2 regions of the Sphingomonas sp. BL-S-29 genome follow, and region 2 is predicted to be linked to the other one. Evidence: riboswitches for the same ligand, from Rfam matches in the RefSeq annotation. Region 2 holds a riboswitch; the other holds the start of a gene.
The links. A riboswitch is a leader RNA that binds a small molecule or an ion and turns the genes downstream of it on or off. The one in region 2 is predicted to bind glycine.
Positions count from the first base shown of each region.

Region 1: another riboswitch for glycine. It lies ahead of ACZ1I2_RS20020 (L-serine ammonia-lyase); the one in region 2 lies ahead of gcvT (glycine cleavage system aminomethyltransferase GcvT).

Region 1 covers NZ_CM145482.1:4,216,548-4,224,421, reverse strand. The annotation lists gene ACZ1I2_RS20045 (carboxyl transferase domain-containing protein) at 1-703, opposite strand, end outside; gene ACZ1I2_RS20040 (M13 family metallopeptidase) at 875-2,932, shown strand; gene ACZ1I2_RS20035 (glutathione S-transferase family protein) at 2,953-3,594, shown strand; gene ACZ1I2_RS20030 (SDR family oxidoreductase) at 3,582-4,460, opposite strand; gene ACZ1I2_RS20025 (helix-turn-helix transcriptional regulator) at 4,563-5,417, shown strand; glycine riboswitch at 5,461-5,548, shown strand; glycine riboswitch at 5,550-5,615, shown strand; gene ACZ1I2_RS20020 (L-serine ammonia-lyase) at 5,725-7,071, shown strand; gene ACZ1I2_RS20015 (translocation/assembly module TamB domain-containing protein) at 7,266-7,874, opposite strand, start outside.
Region 2 covers NZ_CM145482.1:2,739,222-2,747,095, forward strand. The annotation lists gene ispH (4-hydroxy-3-methylbut-2-enyl diphosphate reductase) at 1-742, opposite strand, end outside; gene ACZ1I2_RS13055 (hypothetical protein) at 909-1,514, shown strand; gene ACZ1I2_RS13060 (MOSC domain-containing protein) at 1,511-2,158, shown strand; glycine riboswitch at 2,237-2,369, shown strand; gene gcvT (glycine cleavage system aminomethyltransferase GcvT) at 2,540-3,667, shown strand; gene gcvH (glycine cleavage system protein GcvH) at 3,669-4,040, shown strand; gene gcvPA (aminomethyl-transferring glycine dehydrogenase subunit GcvPA) at 4,173-5,531, shown strand; gene ACZ1I2_RS13080 (hypothetical protein) at 5,528-5,656, shown strand; gene gcvPB (aminomethyl-transferring glycine dehydrogenase subunit GcvPB) at 5,653-7,221, shown strand; gene ACZ1I2_RS13090 (CcdC protein domain-containing protein) at 7,286-7,801, shown strand; gene ACZ1I2_RS13095 (methyltransferase family protein) at 7,798-7,874, opposite strand, start outside.

The DNA.
Region 1 (7,874 bases), 1.5 Mb from region 2:
CCAGTTCCTCGGCGGAGATCACTTCGCCCGTCGCTGCCTTCACCAGCGGCGGGCCGGCGAGGAAGATCGTGCCCTGGTTGCGCACGATCACCGTCTCGTCGGACATCGCGGGCACATAGGCGCCGCCCGCCGTGCAACTGCCCATCACGCAGGCGATCTGCGGAATGCCCTTCGCCGACATGGTCGCCTGGTTGAAGAAGATCCGCCCGAAATGGTCGCGATCGGGAAACACCTCGGCCTGATGCGGCAGGTTCGCGCCGCCCGAATCGACCAGATAGATGCAGGGCAGGCGGTTCGCCTCGGCGATCTCCTGCGCGCGCAGATGCTTCTTCACCGTCAGCGGATAATAGGTCCCGCCCTTCACCGTGGCATCGTTGCACAGGATCATCACCTGCCGGCCGGAGACCCGGCCGATGCCCGCGATCACGCCGGCACCCGGCACCTCGTCGTCATACAGCCCGTTCGCGACGAGCTGCCCGATCTCGAGAAAGGGCGATCCCGGATCGAGCAGCCGCTCCACCCGGTCGCGTGGGAGCAGTTTGCCGCGCGACGCGTGCCGTTCGCGACTTTTCTCGGACCCGCCAAGCGCCGTCCGCGCGACATCGGCACGGAGTCGCTCCGCCAATGCCCGGTTGTGCGCTGCGTTGGCGCGGAAGGTCTCGCTCTCCGGCGATAGCTTGGTGTCGAGAGCCGGCGCGCTCATGGTGTTATCCTCATCTTGGCCCCTGACTAGACAGCGATCGCGCGAATGGGAAGCGACGCTCGCGGCATAAGGCTCTGTGCGGCGGTGCGGGGAAACGGCGGCGTTGGTATCTGGTGTAACCGAAAACACGGGTGTATCCCCCGCGCCATACACCTTGGAGAGGTCTATCACATGAAGCGTTCAACGATTTTTCTCGCGGCCCTGCTCGCCACCACTGCCTGCACCCAGAGCGCGACGACGCCGGTTGCGGGCAGCGCGATCGGCGTCGACGTGGCGGGGCTCGACAAGGCCGTCAAACCCGGCGACGATTTCGACGAATATGCCAATGGCGGCTGGCGCGCCAAGACCGAGATCCCGGCCGACCGGTCGAGCACCGGCATCTTCCTTCAGGTGTTCAACATCGCTGAAGGCCGCAATGCGCAGCTGATCGCGGAAGCCGTCAAGGCCAATGCCGCCGCCGGCACCGACCAGCGCAGGATCGCCGATTTCTACAATGCCTATCTCGACACCGCCGGCATCGAGAAGCGCGGCCTCGCCCCGATCAAGCCCGAGCTGGACGCGATCGCCGCCATTGCGGACAAGACCGCCCTGGCCAAGGCCCTCGGCGCCGATCTTCGCGCCGATGTCGATCCGCTCAACGCGACCAATTTCAAGACCGAGCATCTGTTCGGCCTGTTCGTCACCCAGGCGCTCGACAATCCGGGCCAGACCGTGCCGTATCTGCTTCAGGGCGGCATCGGTCTGCCCGAGCGCGACTATTATGTCTCGGCCAAGCCCGACATGGCGCAGGTCCGCACCGCCTATAAGGCCTATGTTACCAAGGTCTTCACCCTGGCCGGCCTGAGCGATCCCGCCGCGCGCGCCGACCGTGTAATGGCGCTCGAGACCAAGATCGCCACGGCGCATGCCGGCTATATCGAGAGCCAGGACGTCCATAAGGCGAACAACCCGTGGAAACAGGCGGACTTCGCGAAGAAGGCGCCGGGCCTGGACTGGAACGCCTTTTTCGAAGCGGCGGGTCTTTCGGGCCAGCAGGACTTCATCGTCTGGCATCCCGCCCCGACCGCGAAGCTCTCCGCCCTGGTGGCGAGCGAGCCGCTGGAAGCGTGGCAGGACTGGATGGCCTTCCACCACATCAACACCGTCACGCCGGTGCTGCCCAAGGCCTTCGACGATGCCTCGTTCGACTTCTACGGCAAGACGCTGAGCGGCACGCAGCAGCCGCGGCCGCGCGACAAGCGGGCGATTGCCGCCGTGAACAACAGCCTGGGCGACGCGGTCGGCCAGATCTATGTCGCGAAATTCTTCCCGGCCTCGTCCAAGACCGACATCCAGAATATGGTGAAGAACATCCTGGCCGCCTTCGACAAGCGCGTCGAGAATCTGACCTGGATGGCGCCCGCGACCAAGGCCGAAGCGCGCAAGAAGATCGAGACGATGCGCGTCGGCGTCGGCTATCCCGAGACCTGGCGCAATTACGGGTCGCTGGAGATCAAGGGCGACGATCCGCTCGGCAATCTGCAGCGTGCGCGCCTCGCGGAATACCGACACCAGGTCGGCAAGATCGGCAAGGCGCCGGACAAGGGCGAATGGTGGATGACGCCGCAGACGGTCAACGCGGTCAATCTGCCGCTGCAGAATGCGCTCAACTTCCCGGCGGCGATCCTTGAGGCGCCGTTCTACGATCCCAAGGCGGACGCGGCTGCGAACTATGGTTCGATCGGCGCGGTCATCGGGCACGAGATCAGCCACAGCTTCGACAACACCGGCGCCGAGTTCGATTCGAGCGGCAAACTGCGCAACTGGTGGACCCTCGCCGACTTCGCGCATTTCAAGGAGCAGAGCGCGGCGCTTGCCAAGCAGTATGACGCCTATGAGGCGCTGCCAGGCCTTCACCTCAGCGGCGAACAGACGCTGGGCGAGAATATCGCCGACGTTGCTGGCCTGACCGCGGCGTACGAGGCGTACCGTGCCTCGCTCGGCGGCAAGGAAGCGCCGGTGATCGACGGGCTGACCGGCGATCAGCGCTTCATGCTCGCCTTCGCCCAGAGCTGGCGCGAGAAGACTCGCGAGAAGTCCACGCGTCAGCAGGTCGCGACCGACGGCCATTCGCCGGGCCGTTTCCGTGCGCAGACCATTCGCAACCTCGATGCGTGGTACAAGGCATTCGACGTGCAGCCGGGCCAGAAGCTGTATCTGGAACCCAGTGCGCGCGTGAAGGTCTGGTAAAAGGACGGGAAGGGCGGACCATGTTGCTGATCGGACAGTATGATTCGCCCTTCGTCCGCCGCGTCGCGGTGACGTTGAAGCTCTATGATCTGCCCTATCGCCACGCGCCGCTGTCGGCGTTCGGCGATGTCGAGGAGATCGCGCGCTACAACCCGCTGCGGCGCGTGCCGACCCTGGTCTATGAGGACGGCGTCGCGCTGACCGACAGCGGCGCGATCGTCGATGCGCTCGACGAGATGGTCGGCCCCGAGCGCGCCTTCCTCACCCGCCGCGGCGACGATCGCCGTGCCATGCTCCGTACCTGCGCCTTCGCCGCCGGCGTCGCGGAAAAGGCGGTCAGCCTGGTCTATGAACGTGCCTTTCGCGATGGCGGCCTGAAGATGTGGGTCGAGCGGTGCCGCGCCCAGGTGATCGACACGCTCGACCTGCTCGAACGCGAGCGCGCGGCGGCGAAGGACCCATGGCTGCTCGGCGAGACGATGAGCCACGCCGATGTCCTGCTCGGCACGATGCACCGCTTCGTCAGCGAGGCGCTGGCCGATCAGTTCGTCATGGATGGCTGGGTCGCCCTGGGGGAGCACGCCGCACGGTGCGAAGCGCTCCCCGAATTCACTGACGCTTATCAGGCGTTCAAGCTCACGCTGCCGGATCAGGCAGCATAATAGCCGGGCTGGTCGATGTCGCTCAGCAGATCCGGGCCCGTCGGTTCCCAGCCCAGCGACGACCGCGTGCGCGCGCTCGATGCGGGAATATCCGCTCCGGCGAAATCGGCGAACCAGCCGAAATGCTCCGGTCCACGCGATTCGACCGGCACGCCGAGCCGCCGCCCGATCACCGCGGCGATGTCCCTGAACGCGACTCCTTCGTCGCCGGTCGCGTGATAGGCCGCCTCGGTGGCGCCCTGTTCGAGCGCAAGCCGGTAGAGGCGCGCGGCGTCGAGCCGGTGTACCCCAGGCCAACGGTTCGCCCCGTCGCCGATATAGGCGGACACGCCTTTCTCGCGGGCCAGGCCGATCAGGAACGGGATGAAGCCGTGGTCGCCAGTGCCGTGCACCGACGGCGCCAGCCGGATGGAGGCGGCCCGCACGCCGCGCGCCGCCAGAGCTATCGCGGCGGCCTCGGACCGGCGCGGGTAGGAGGGGTGCGACGCGGGCAGATCCGCCTCGGTCGCGACCCGGCCCGGCGCGAGCAACGCAAAGCCCGAGGTGACGAGCAACGGCCGGTCCGACCCCATCAGCGCGCTGCCCAATGTCTCGATCGCCAGCTGGTCCTGCCGCGCATTCTCGGCAAACCGGGAGAAATCATGGTTGAATGCGGTGTGGATCACCCCGTCCGCCGCCGCCGCGCCATCGCGCAGCGTATCGAGGTCGTCGAGCGTCCCGGACACGATGTCGGCACCGGCCGCGGCGAGCCCGGCTGCCTTTTCCGCGGACCGGGCCAGGCCCGTCACCTGATGGCCGGCACTGACCAGTTCCTCGACCACCGCCGACCCGACCCATCCGGTGGCACCCGTTACAAATACGCGCATCTGCTCATCTCCAGCATTTCGATCCGCCTATTGTCGTGATCCGGTTTATGCGGGTAAAGTAGTGACATTATCCTGGTATAAACACTAACTGGATGGGCAGCCATGTCCGACGACAACATGCTCGGCACCTATCTCCGGAATCGGCGCACCAGGCTCGATCCCGCCTCGTTCGGGTTCGCCGGGCGGCGGCGGACCACGGGGTTGCGCCGCGAGGAAGTGGCGCAGCGCGCCAATATCAGCCCGACCTGGTATACCTGGCTTGAACAAGGACGTGGTGGGAAACCCTCGGCCGACGTGCTCGATCGCATCGCGGCGGCATTGACCCTGACGGAGGTCGAGCGCGAGCATCTGTTCCTGCTTGGTCTCGGCCGCCCGCCCGCGGCCCAGTATCGCGGCGGGGATCCGATCACGCCGCGCTTGCAGGGGCTGCTCGACGTGCTGACCTGCAGTCCCGCCATCGTGCGGACCGCGACCTGGGACGTCGTCGCCTGGAACCGCGCCGCGGCGGTGGTCCTCACCAATTACGGCACGATCCCGCCCGGCCAGCGCAATATCCTGCGCCTGATCTTCTGCGACGATCGAGTCCGCGCGGCGCAGCCGCAATGGGAATCGGTGGCGCGATTCGTCGTGAGCTCCTTCCGGATCGATGCCGCGCGCGCCGGCGCCGACGCCGAGGTCGCGCCGCTGGTCGAGGAACTCTGCCGGTCGAGCCCCGAATTCGCCTCGATGTGGCAGGACAATGAAGTGCGGACCTATGGCGACGGGACCAAGCATCTGCGCCATCCCCAGGTCGGCCTGATCGCCCTGGAATATTCCGCCTTCGCGGTGGACGGCCGGCCGGACCTCAGCCTGATCGTCTACAACCCGGCCACGCCGGACGACCGGGCGCTCGTCCAGTCCCTGGTCGACGGGTGGGAAGCTCCTGTCGAGGAATCCCGCGCGGTCTGGGCATCCTGACCAGCGTGGCGATTGACTTGGCGCGGGCACTCGCTCACCTATCGGCGGTCGCACGGGAGAGATCGGCTTTGGCCGGCGCCGAAGGAGCAACCGCCCCGGAAACTCTCAGGCAAAAGGACCGCGCGACACAGACACTCTGGAGAGTGGTGCCACGGCACCCGCCGACGGGATAGCGATCTCAGGCAAAGGGACAGAGGGGGCATGCAACGGCGCGCGCAGCGCCTGACAGGAGCATGCCCCGGTGACCTCACCTCTCGCGACCTCGACTTTTCCCGACCCGCGCTTTCGCCCGATCAGCATCGCCGAGATGTTCACCATCGGCATCGGCCCGTCCAGCTCGCACACGGTCGGGCCAATGCGCGCCGCGGCGGATTTCGCGCGGACCATCCTCGCCCTGCCGGAACGCGCGACCAGGGTCGGTTGCAGCCTGTACGGATCGTTGGCGCTCACCGGCATCGGGCACGGCACCGATACCGCGGTCCTGCTCGGCCTTGCCGGCTGGGAGCCGGAGACAGTCGATCCCGAAGCGGCGGCGGCGCTGGTCGCCGGGTTCCGCACGGACAATGCGCTGCCGCTCGGGCGAGGAGGCGGAGAGGGCGGCTATGCGGTGGCGCTGGACGGCAAGGGCGGGATCGATTTCCATCCCGAACGCTTCGAGCCGGAACATCCTAATGCCCTCGATCTGACTGCCTGGTTCCCGGACGGTACGTCGCAGACGCTACGCTATTATTCGGTCGGCGGCGGCACCATCCGGCGCGGCGGGGAACGACCGGAGCTTGGCAATGTCGCGGTGCGCCATCCCTTCACGTCGGGTGACGAGCTGCTGCTGGCGGCCGAGGCAGAGCATATCTCGATCAGCGAGCTGGTTCGCCGCAACGACACTGCCTGGCGCACCGCGGCCGAGACCGACGCGCTGCTCGACGGCGTCGCCGATGCGATGCGCGCCTGCATCGATCGCGGCATGGTGAAGGGTGGCATATTGCCGGGCGGCCTCAACGTGCGTCGCCGCGCCAAGGGGCTGCACGAAGCGCTGATCTCCCGCTCGGAACGCGGCGCCCCGTCGCATACCATCCAATGGGTCAGCCTCTGGGCGCTGGCCGTGAACGAGGAGAATGCCGCCGGCGGCCGCGTGGTCACCGCGCCGACCAATGGCGCCGCCGGCATCATCCCCGCGGTGATCCGCTATTACGAGACGTTCGAGGGTCCCGCGACGCGCGAGGGCATTCGCATCTTCCTGTCGACTGCGGCGGCGATCGGCATGCTCTACAAGACCCGCGCCTCCATCTCGGCGGCGGAGATGGGCTGCCAGGGCGAGGTCGGCGTGGCCTGCTCGATGGCCGCCGCCGGCCTCGCGGCGGTGCTCGGCGCGAGCAATGCCCAGATCGAGAATGCCGCCGAAATCGGCATCGAGCATAATCTCGGCCTGACCTGCGATCCGATCGGCGGGCTCGTCCAGGTGCCCTGCATCGAGCGCAACGCGATGGGCGCGGTCAAGGCGATCAACGCCGCCTATCTCGCGCTCGACGGGGACGGCACCCACATCGTCAGCCTCGACCAGGCGATTGAGACGATGCGCCAGACCGGCGAGGACATGCGCTCCAAATACAAGGAAACCAGCCTGGGCGGCCTCGCCGTCAACGTGGTGGAGTGCTGACAGGCAGTTGGATCAATAGGTGCAAGGAGCAAACCGTTCGTCCTGAGTAGGGGCTGAGCGAAGTCGAAGACCCGTATCGCAGGACAGTTGGAGCGCATGACGCCTGTTCTTCGATACGCCATTCGACAAGCTCAATGGCTACTCAGGACGAACGGAGACGGTATGGGTTTCGGCTCTACGCCTCAAGCCGCCCGTCAATAATCCCTCGAATAGCGCAGGTTGATCGCGGTCCCGTTCGATCCGCCGGTCTGGCTCAGGATGCTCAATGCCTTGGACAAGGCGATCTCGATCTGGGTCGCGGTGAAGCCGCGCGTGTCGGTAACGATCTCCACATAGATATCGTTGGAGATATATTTGCCCGCGGCGACGGACGTTCCGCGCCCGGTTGCCTCGTCCGCGCCCAGCACGCGCAACCGGTCGATGCCCGAGGCGGAGCGCAGCTTGCCCAGCGGATTGAGCCCGCCGCCCGAGCCGCGCAGCGAATTGAGCGCCGAGGCGAGCTGGATCGCCTGCATCGGCGACAGCTCGGTGATCGAGTTGCCGAACAGGATGCGCGAGAGCAGTTCGTCCTGCGGCAGGCTGGGCGAGGAAGTGAAGGTGATTTGCGGGTTCTGCGCCCGGCCACCGATATTGATGGTGATCGCGGTGCCGGAGAGAGTCGCCGTCGCCCGCATCGACAAGCTCGGGTTCGTCACCGGGCCGCCTTCGAAGCGGATGATGCTGTCCTGGTCGAGATCGAAACGCTTGCCCGCGAAATTATAGGTGCCGCGCACCAGGTCGACATTGCCGATCACCTCCGGCGT
Region 2 (7,874 bases):
CCGGCGTGCCCTCGCGCACCGCGACCTCGACCAGCCGGACCGAGTTGGAGGAATTGGGTGCGCCGATCACCAGCATCGCGTCGCAAGCGCCGGCGATCTTCTTGACCGCCGCCTGACGGTTCGACGTGGCGTAGCAGATGTCCTCGCCACGCGGTGCCTGGATCGCGGGAAAGCGGCGCTGCAGCGCCTCGACGATGGCGGCGGTATCGTCGACCGACAGCGTCGTCTGAGTGAGGAAAGCGAGATTGGCGGGGTCGGACGGCGTCATCGTCTCGACATCGGCGACGGTTTCTACCAGCGACATCGATCCTTCGGGGACCTGGCCGAAGGTCCCGATCACCTCGGGATGGCCCTCATGACCGATGAAGACGATGTGGCGGCCGGCGGCGACCAGCCGTTCGGCCTGGCGATGCACCTTGGAGACGAGCGGGCAAGTGGCGTCGAGATAGGAGAGGCCGCGCTGCGCTGCCTTGGTCGGCACTGCCTTGGGCACGCCGTGCGCGGAAAAGACCACCGGCACGCCATCCGGCACTTCGTCAAGCTCCTCGACGAAGATCGCGCCTTTCTCGCGCAGCGCATCGACGACGAACTTGTTGTGGACGATCTCGTGCCGGACATAGACCGGCGCACCATATTTCTCGATCGCCAGCTCGACGATCTGGATCGCGCGGTCGACGCCAGCGCAAAAGCCGCGCGGCGCGGCAATGAGCAGTTCGAGTGGCGGTTTCTGGAGATCGGTCATCACGATGGGCTCTACGCGATTGCTTGCGTGCGCGAAAGCCGGTTCCTATGGTGCGCGTCGTTCCGGGGCCGGTGCGCGCGAGCGCGAGGCCCCTTCCTATGTGTTCCCATGTGATAAGGTGCGTGTGCCCGTGACAGCCCGGAAAATTGCCGTTCCCGCCATCCTGATGCTGCTGGCCGGCGGCTGCTCCACCACCGGAGACATTGACGAAACGGGTGGCATCACGGCGATCCGTTCGGCCTGTCCGACCGTCGGCGTTCCCGCGGCGACCGGCGATATCACCCTGTTCGATCCGCCGGCCAGTACCGCGGCGACCGCGATCGACGTTGCGGCGGTGATGACCAATGTCCGCTCCACCTGCGCCGATGCGACTGACGACATCGTCACCACCGTCACCTTCGATATCCAGGCGCGCCGGGCGCGCACCGATACGGCGCGCGACGTGAGTCTGCCCTATTTCATCACCGTCGTGCGGGGCGGCACCGCCGTTATCGCCAAGCGCGTCGGCCATGTCTCCGTGCATTTCAATGCCGGGCAGGACCGTGCGACGGCCAGCGGCCAGGCGAGCAGCACCATCTCCCGCGCGGCGGCCAGCCTTTCTGAAGATGTCCGCAAGAAGCTGACCGAAAAGCGCAAGGCGGGCGGCAGCGACGCCGCGGTCGACCCGCTGACTCGTCCGGAGATTCGCCAGGCCGTGCTGCGCGCTACCTTCGAGGCGCTGGTCGGCTTTCAACTGACCGACGATCAGCTCAAGTACAACGCCACCCGGTGACCGAGGTCCGGGCCTTTGCCCTGCTGACGGGTAAGGCCCGGTACCTCGGGCGGGGTGAAAACAGCGCCATCGCCAAGTCTCCCGTCACCGGGCCGGTGAAGATCGGCTTTCTTGGGCTGGAAGGCGACGAGCAGGCCGATCCGACCGTTCATGGCGGACCGGACAAGGCGCTGCATCATTATCCCCATGATCATTATGCGCGCTGGAGCGAGGACAGGGTGGACGATCCGGTGCTCGCGGCGCCGGGGGCCTTTGGCGAGAATATCGCGACGCTCGGGCTGACCGAAGATCAGGTCTGCATCGGCGACCGGTTCCGCCTGGGCCGCGCGCTGATCGAGATCAGCCAGGGCCGGCAACCCTGCTGGAAGCAGGCTGAACGGCTGCGCTGGCCGGCTCTCCCGGCACTGATGGTCAAGGAACGGCGCAGCGGATGGTATTACCGCGTGATCGAGGAAGGCGCCGCCGAGCCGGGCGAGGCCCTGGCGATGGTCGAGCGCCCCTTGCCAGGGTGGACAGTCCGCCGCGTCTTCGGTCTGCTCATCGCCGGGGACCATCGTCACGACCCGGCGGCGCTTCGTGACCTTGCGGGTATGGAACTGCTGTATGACGGATGGCGGCACCGTGCCCTCAAATTGATGGCTTAGCTAAAAGCGTTACCAAGGCCGATTGACTCGCATGCTGCACCGCGTCACACCGGGCATGTCGATGGAGGGCAACTTCCATAGGCACGCGCGGGAGAGACCCCGGACGTGGGACCCTTGTCAAAGCAATGGCTTGGCATGGAATCCCTGATCCAGGGCGCCGAAGGAGCAACCGCCCCGGAATCTCTCAGGCACACCGGACCGCGCGGGCTATCGACACTCTGGAAAGCGGCCGAGGCGATGTTTGCCCGGCCCACCGAAGGGGTAAGCCATCCTGCGCAAGCGGGTGGTCAAAGCTCTCAGGTTCCCGTGACAGAGGGGGCGGCGAAACGCGGCGTAAGATGCGCTGCGTAACGCCGTGACACCTTGTGACGGAGACCGGCATTGAGTGACAACGAAGGCCCCGAAATCGAGATCCAGACGCTGCCGCTCGATGCGTGGCACCGTGCGCGGGACGGCCGGATGGTCGAATTCGCCGGCTATCACATGCCCGTCCAGTATGAAGGCATCATGGCCGAGCATCTGTGGACGCGCGACTCCGCCGGTTTGTTCGACGTCAGCCATATGGGCCAGCTGCTCTTTACCGGCGACTGCGCCGATGCCGCGCTCGAAGCGCTGCTGCCGGGCGACATCAAGGGGCTTGCCCCTACGAAGATGCGCTATTCGCTGCTGCTCGCGGAGAATGGCGGCATTCTCGATGATCTGATGGTCACGCGCCGCGAGGACGGCATCTACATGGTCGTCAACGGCGCGACCAAATATGACGACATCTCCTATCTCCTCGATCACCTGCCCGAGGACATCACGATCAACATCATGGACGAGCAGGCGCTGCTCGCGCTCCAGGGCCCCAAGGCGGTTGACGTGCTGTCGCGGCTGGTGCCGGGCGTCGAGGCGTTGGTGTTCATGACCGCGGGTGCGTTCGAGTGGAACGGCACGCCGCTGTGGATCAGCCGCTCGGGCTATACCGGTGAGGACGGGTTCGAGATTTCGGTGCCGGCCGAGGCTGCCGAGGCACTCGCCGATGCGCTGACCGCCGAGGCCGAAGTGAAGCCGATCGGGCTCGGCGCGCGCGATTCGCTGCGGCTCGAGGCCGGCTTGCCGCTCTACGGGCATGATCTCGATCCCAAGACCACGCCGGTGATGGCCGATCTCGGCTTCGCTTTGTCCAAGCGCCGTCGCGAGGAAGGCAATTTCATGGGCGCCGAGCGTATCCTGCTCGAGCGCGAGCAGGGCGCGGCGGTCAAGCGCGTCGGCCTGGTCGTCGAAGGCCGCCAGCCAGTGCGCGAGGGCGCGGCGGTGGTCGATGCGGAGGGTTCCGAGGTCGGCAAGGTCACCAGCGGCGGTTTCGCCCCGAGCTTCGGTGCGCCGATCGCCATGGCCTATGTGCCCGCCGCGATGGCGGCGATCGGCACCGTCATCCAGATTACGCAGCGTGGCAAGGTCCACCAGGCGACCGTCACCGCGATGCCGCTGATTCCACACCGCTATGTCCGAGCAGGAGGCAAGTAAGATGAGCCGTTACTTCACCGAAGATCATGAATGGGTCGATGTCGACGGCGACATCGGCACGGTCGGCATCAGCGAGTACGCGCAAGGCCAGCTCGGCGACATCGTGTTCGTCGACGTGCCGGCGGAGGGCAAGGAACTGGCGAAGGGCGACGAGGCCGCGGTGGTCGAATCGGTCAAGGCCGCATCGGACGTCTATTCGCCGGTCTCCGGCACCGTGCTTGAAGGCAATGCCGCGCTCGGCGACAATCCCGGGCTCGTCAACGAAGATCCCGAGGCCGAGGGCTGGTTCTTTAAGCTGACGCTCAGCGATCCGGAAGAACTCAAGGGCCTGATGGATGAGGCGGCCTACGCCGCTTTCGTCGCGAAGCTTTGATGTGACGTACTCCCCTCCCGCTTGCGGGAGGGGTTGGGGGCGGGCTCGCGCTTTCCTCCAACGCTCCGCCCGGAATTGGCCGGGCGCCCACCCCCGACCCCTCCCGCAGGCGGGAGGGGGGAGATTGCTTGAATGCGGTATTTGCCCCTTACCGACAATGATCGTCAGGCGATGCTCGCCACGATCGGCGCCAGGTCGATCGACGATCTGTTCGTCGACGTGCCCGCCATTGCCCAACTCGACGGCCCGATCCACGGCCTTCCGGGCCATGCGAGCGAATTGGCGGTCGAACGCCACATGTCGGCGCTGGCGCGCAAGAACCTGGCGGCGGGCGACGCGCCCTTCTTCCTCGGCTGCGGTGCCTATAAGCATCATGTGCCGGCGAGCGTCGACCATCTGATCCAGCGCGGCGAGTATCTGACGGCGTACACGCCGTATCAGCCCGAGATCGCGCAGGGCACGCTGCAGATGCTGTTCGAGTTCCAGACCCAGGTCGCGCGGCTGCTCGGCACCGATGTGGCGAACGCGTCGATGTACGATGGCTCGACCGCCTGCTGGGAAGCGATCGGCATGGCGCGGCGGGTGACCAAGCGGGCCAAGGCGATCCTGTCGACCGGGCTTCACCCGCATTATGTTTCCGTCGCGAAGACCATGGCGAAGTTCACCGGTGATGTGCTGGAAACCGGCACACCGTCGCTGTCGGCCGGGACCGACATCGCCGACCTGATCGCGGCGATCGACAACGATACGTCCTGTGTCGTCGTCCAGTATCCCGATATCCTCGGCCGGATCGACGACCTGTCCGAGCTGGCCGCCGCTTGCCACGCCAAGAAGGCGCTGCTGATCGCCGTGGTCACCGAGCCCGTGGCGCTGGGTGCGATCAAGTCGCCGGGCGAGATGGATGCGGATATCGTCGTGGGCGAAGGCCAGTCGATCGGCGTCGGGCTTCAGTTCGGCGGGCCCTATGTCGGGCTGTTCGGCTGCAAGGAAAAATATGTCCGCCAGATGCCGGGCCGGCTCTGCGGGGAGACGCAGGACGCGGACGGCCGTCGCGGTTTCGTGCTGACGCTGTCGACGCGCGAGCAGCATATCCGCCGCGAAAAGGCGACGTCGAACATCTGCACCAATTCCGGTCTCTGCGCGCTGGCCTTCTCGATCCACATGACCCTGCTCGGCGAGGCCGGACTGCGCGCGCTGGCCGAGACCAACCACGCCGGTGCGGTCGCCGCAGCGGAGCGGCTCGCGCAAATACCGGGCGTCGAACTGGTCAACGAGACCTTCTTCAACGAATTCACCCTGAAGCTGCCGGTCGAGGCGCGGCCCGTGGTGCGGACGCTGGCCGATCGCGGCATCCTGGCCGGCGTGTCGCTCGGGCGGCTCTATCCCGGCGAGAGCGATCTGGCGAACGGCCTGGTCGTCGCGGTGACCGAGACGACCACCATGGAGGATGTCGAGACACTTGCCTCCGCGCTCCAGGAGGTGCTGGCATGACCACTCCTCCTTCCGTTCGCCCTGAGCTTGTCGAAGGGCTGTTCTTTTCTTTCAACCGTTCAAAAGAAGGGCCGGGCTTCGACAAGCTCAGCCCGAACGGGTTTGTGCGAGGAACCCAGGCATGACGATCAACGCAAGCGGCTGGCGCCCGGAGCGCCCCGAGGCCGGTTCCGCCACGGCCCCGACCTTCACCGGCAACAAGGCGCTGATGCTGGAAGAGGCGCTGATCTTCGAGATCGGCTCGACCGGGACCACGGGTGTGGAAGTTGCGGCCCCGGCCAAGGTCGCCTCGCGGCTTGGCAACCTGAGTCGGTCGGCGCCGATTGGCCTTCCGGGCCTGTCCGAGCCCGAAGCGGTGCGCCACTACACGCGCCTGTCGCGGCAGAATTACGCGATCGACCTCGGCCTGTTCCCGCTCGGTTCGTGCACGATGAAGCACAACCCGCGGCTCAACGAGAAGATGGCGCGGCTGCCCGGTTTCGCCGATATCCACCCGCTCGCGCCGGTCGATACGGTGCAGGGCGCGCTCGAGGTGATCCACCAGCTCGCGCACTGGCTGGTGACGCTGACCGGCATGCATTCCGTCGCGATGAGCCCCAAGGCGGGCGCGCATGGTGAGCTTTGCGGGATCCTGGCGATCCGCGCGGCGTTGGAAGCGCGGGGCGAGGGGCACCGCAAGGTGATCCTGGTGCCGGAGAGCGCGCATGGCACCAACCCGGCGACCGCGGCCTTTGCCGGCTATTCGGTCGAGGATATCCCCGCGACCAGCGAAGGCCGGGTCGATCTGGCGGCGCTGACCGCGCGGCTGGGGCCGGACGTGGCCGGGGTGATGATCACCAACCCCAATACCTGCGGGCTGTTCGAGCGGGACATGCGCAAGATCTCGGACGCGGTCCACGCGGCGGGCGGCCTGGTCTATTGCGACGGGGCGAACTTCAACGCGATCGTCGGGCGTGTGCGTCCGGGCGATCTCGGCATCGACGCGATGCACATCAACCTGCACAAGACCTTCTCCACGCCGCATGGCGGCGGCGGACCGGGTTCGGGGCCGGTGGTGTTCTCGGAAGCGCTGGCGCCCTATGCGCCACTGCCCTTCGTCGAGAAGACGGCGGACGGCTTCCGCCTCGTCGAGGAAGAGACCGCCGAGGAGCATCATGCGGGCAGCTTCGGGCGCATGGTCGCCTTCCAGGGGCAGATGGGCATGTTCACCCGCGCGCTGACCTATATCCTCAGCCACGGCGCCGATGGCCTGCGGCAGGTGGCGGAGGATGCGGTGCTCAACGCGAACTATATCCTGCGCTCGCTCGACGGCACGCTCGATGCACCGTTCGGGGCGTCCGGGCCGTGCATGCATGAGGCCCTGTTCTCGGATTCGAACCTGGCCGAGGGTTTCTCGACGATCGACGTGGCCAAGGGGCTGATCGACGAGGGGTATCATCCGATGACGATGTATTTCCCGCTGGTGGTGCACGGCGCGATGCTGGTCGAGCCGACCGAGACCGAGAGCAAGGCGGCGCTCGATCAGTTCATCGGCGCGCTGCGTTCGGTGGCGGAGCGGGCCAAGGCGGGCGATGTCGCGCTGAAATCGGCGCCGCATTTTGCGCCGCGCAGCCGGCTCGACGAAACGCTGGCCGCGCGCAAGCCGGTACTGGTGTGGAAGGATCAGGAGCTCGCGCAAGCGGCGGAGTAAGGGCGGTCACGAACCCGTCACAGTGACGGGGCATCGTGGGGCGCATAGGGAGTGGGGGACGGGGATGCAGGTTCATACCGGGCAGCCGCAAGGCTGGATGCAATATGCCATCCCGATCGCGATCTTCGTTCTGGTCTTCGCCTTTCGCGCCCGGCGGCTGAGCCAGCTTCGACCGCTTCGGATCGAGCGGCTATGGATTTTCCCGGCCATCTATCTGGTGGTCTGCCTCGGCATGCTGGTCCAGTTTCCGCCGACGCCGGTGGGATGGGGGCTGTGCGCGGTCGCGCTGGCGGTCGGCGCCGCGCTTGGGTGGCAGCGCGGCAAGACGATGCGGATCACCGTCGATCCCGACACGCATCAACTCAACCAGAAGGCGTCGCTGGCCGGCATCGCCTTTCTGTTCGGGATCGTAGGGCTGCGTGCCGCTGCGAGGGCGGGGAGCAGCGCGTTGCACCTGAACGTCGCGATGCTGACGGATATGCTCGTCGTCCTGGCGCTCGGCCTGTTCGCGGTGCAGCGCGTCGAGATGTATCTGCGCGCGACGCGGCTGCTCGATGAGGCGCGGGCGGCGAAGGTCTAGAACCAGCGCGGGACGTTCTGCTTGTAGGCGTCATAGTCCGCGCCGAACTTGCCGAGCAGATAGCGTTCCTCGC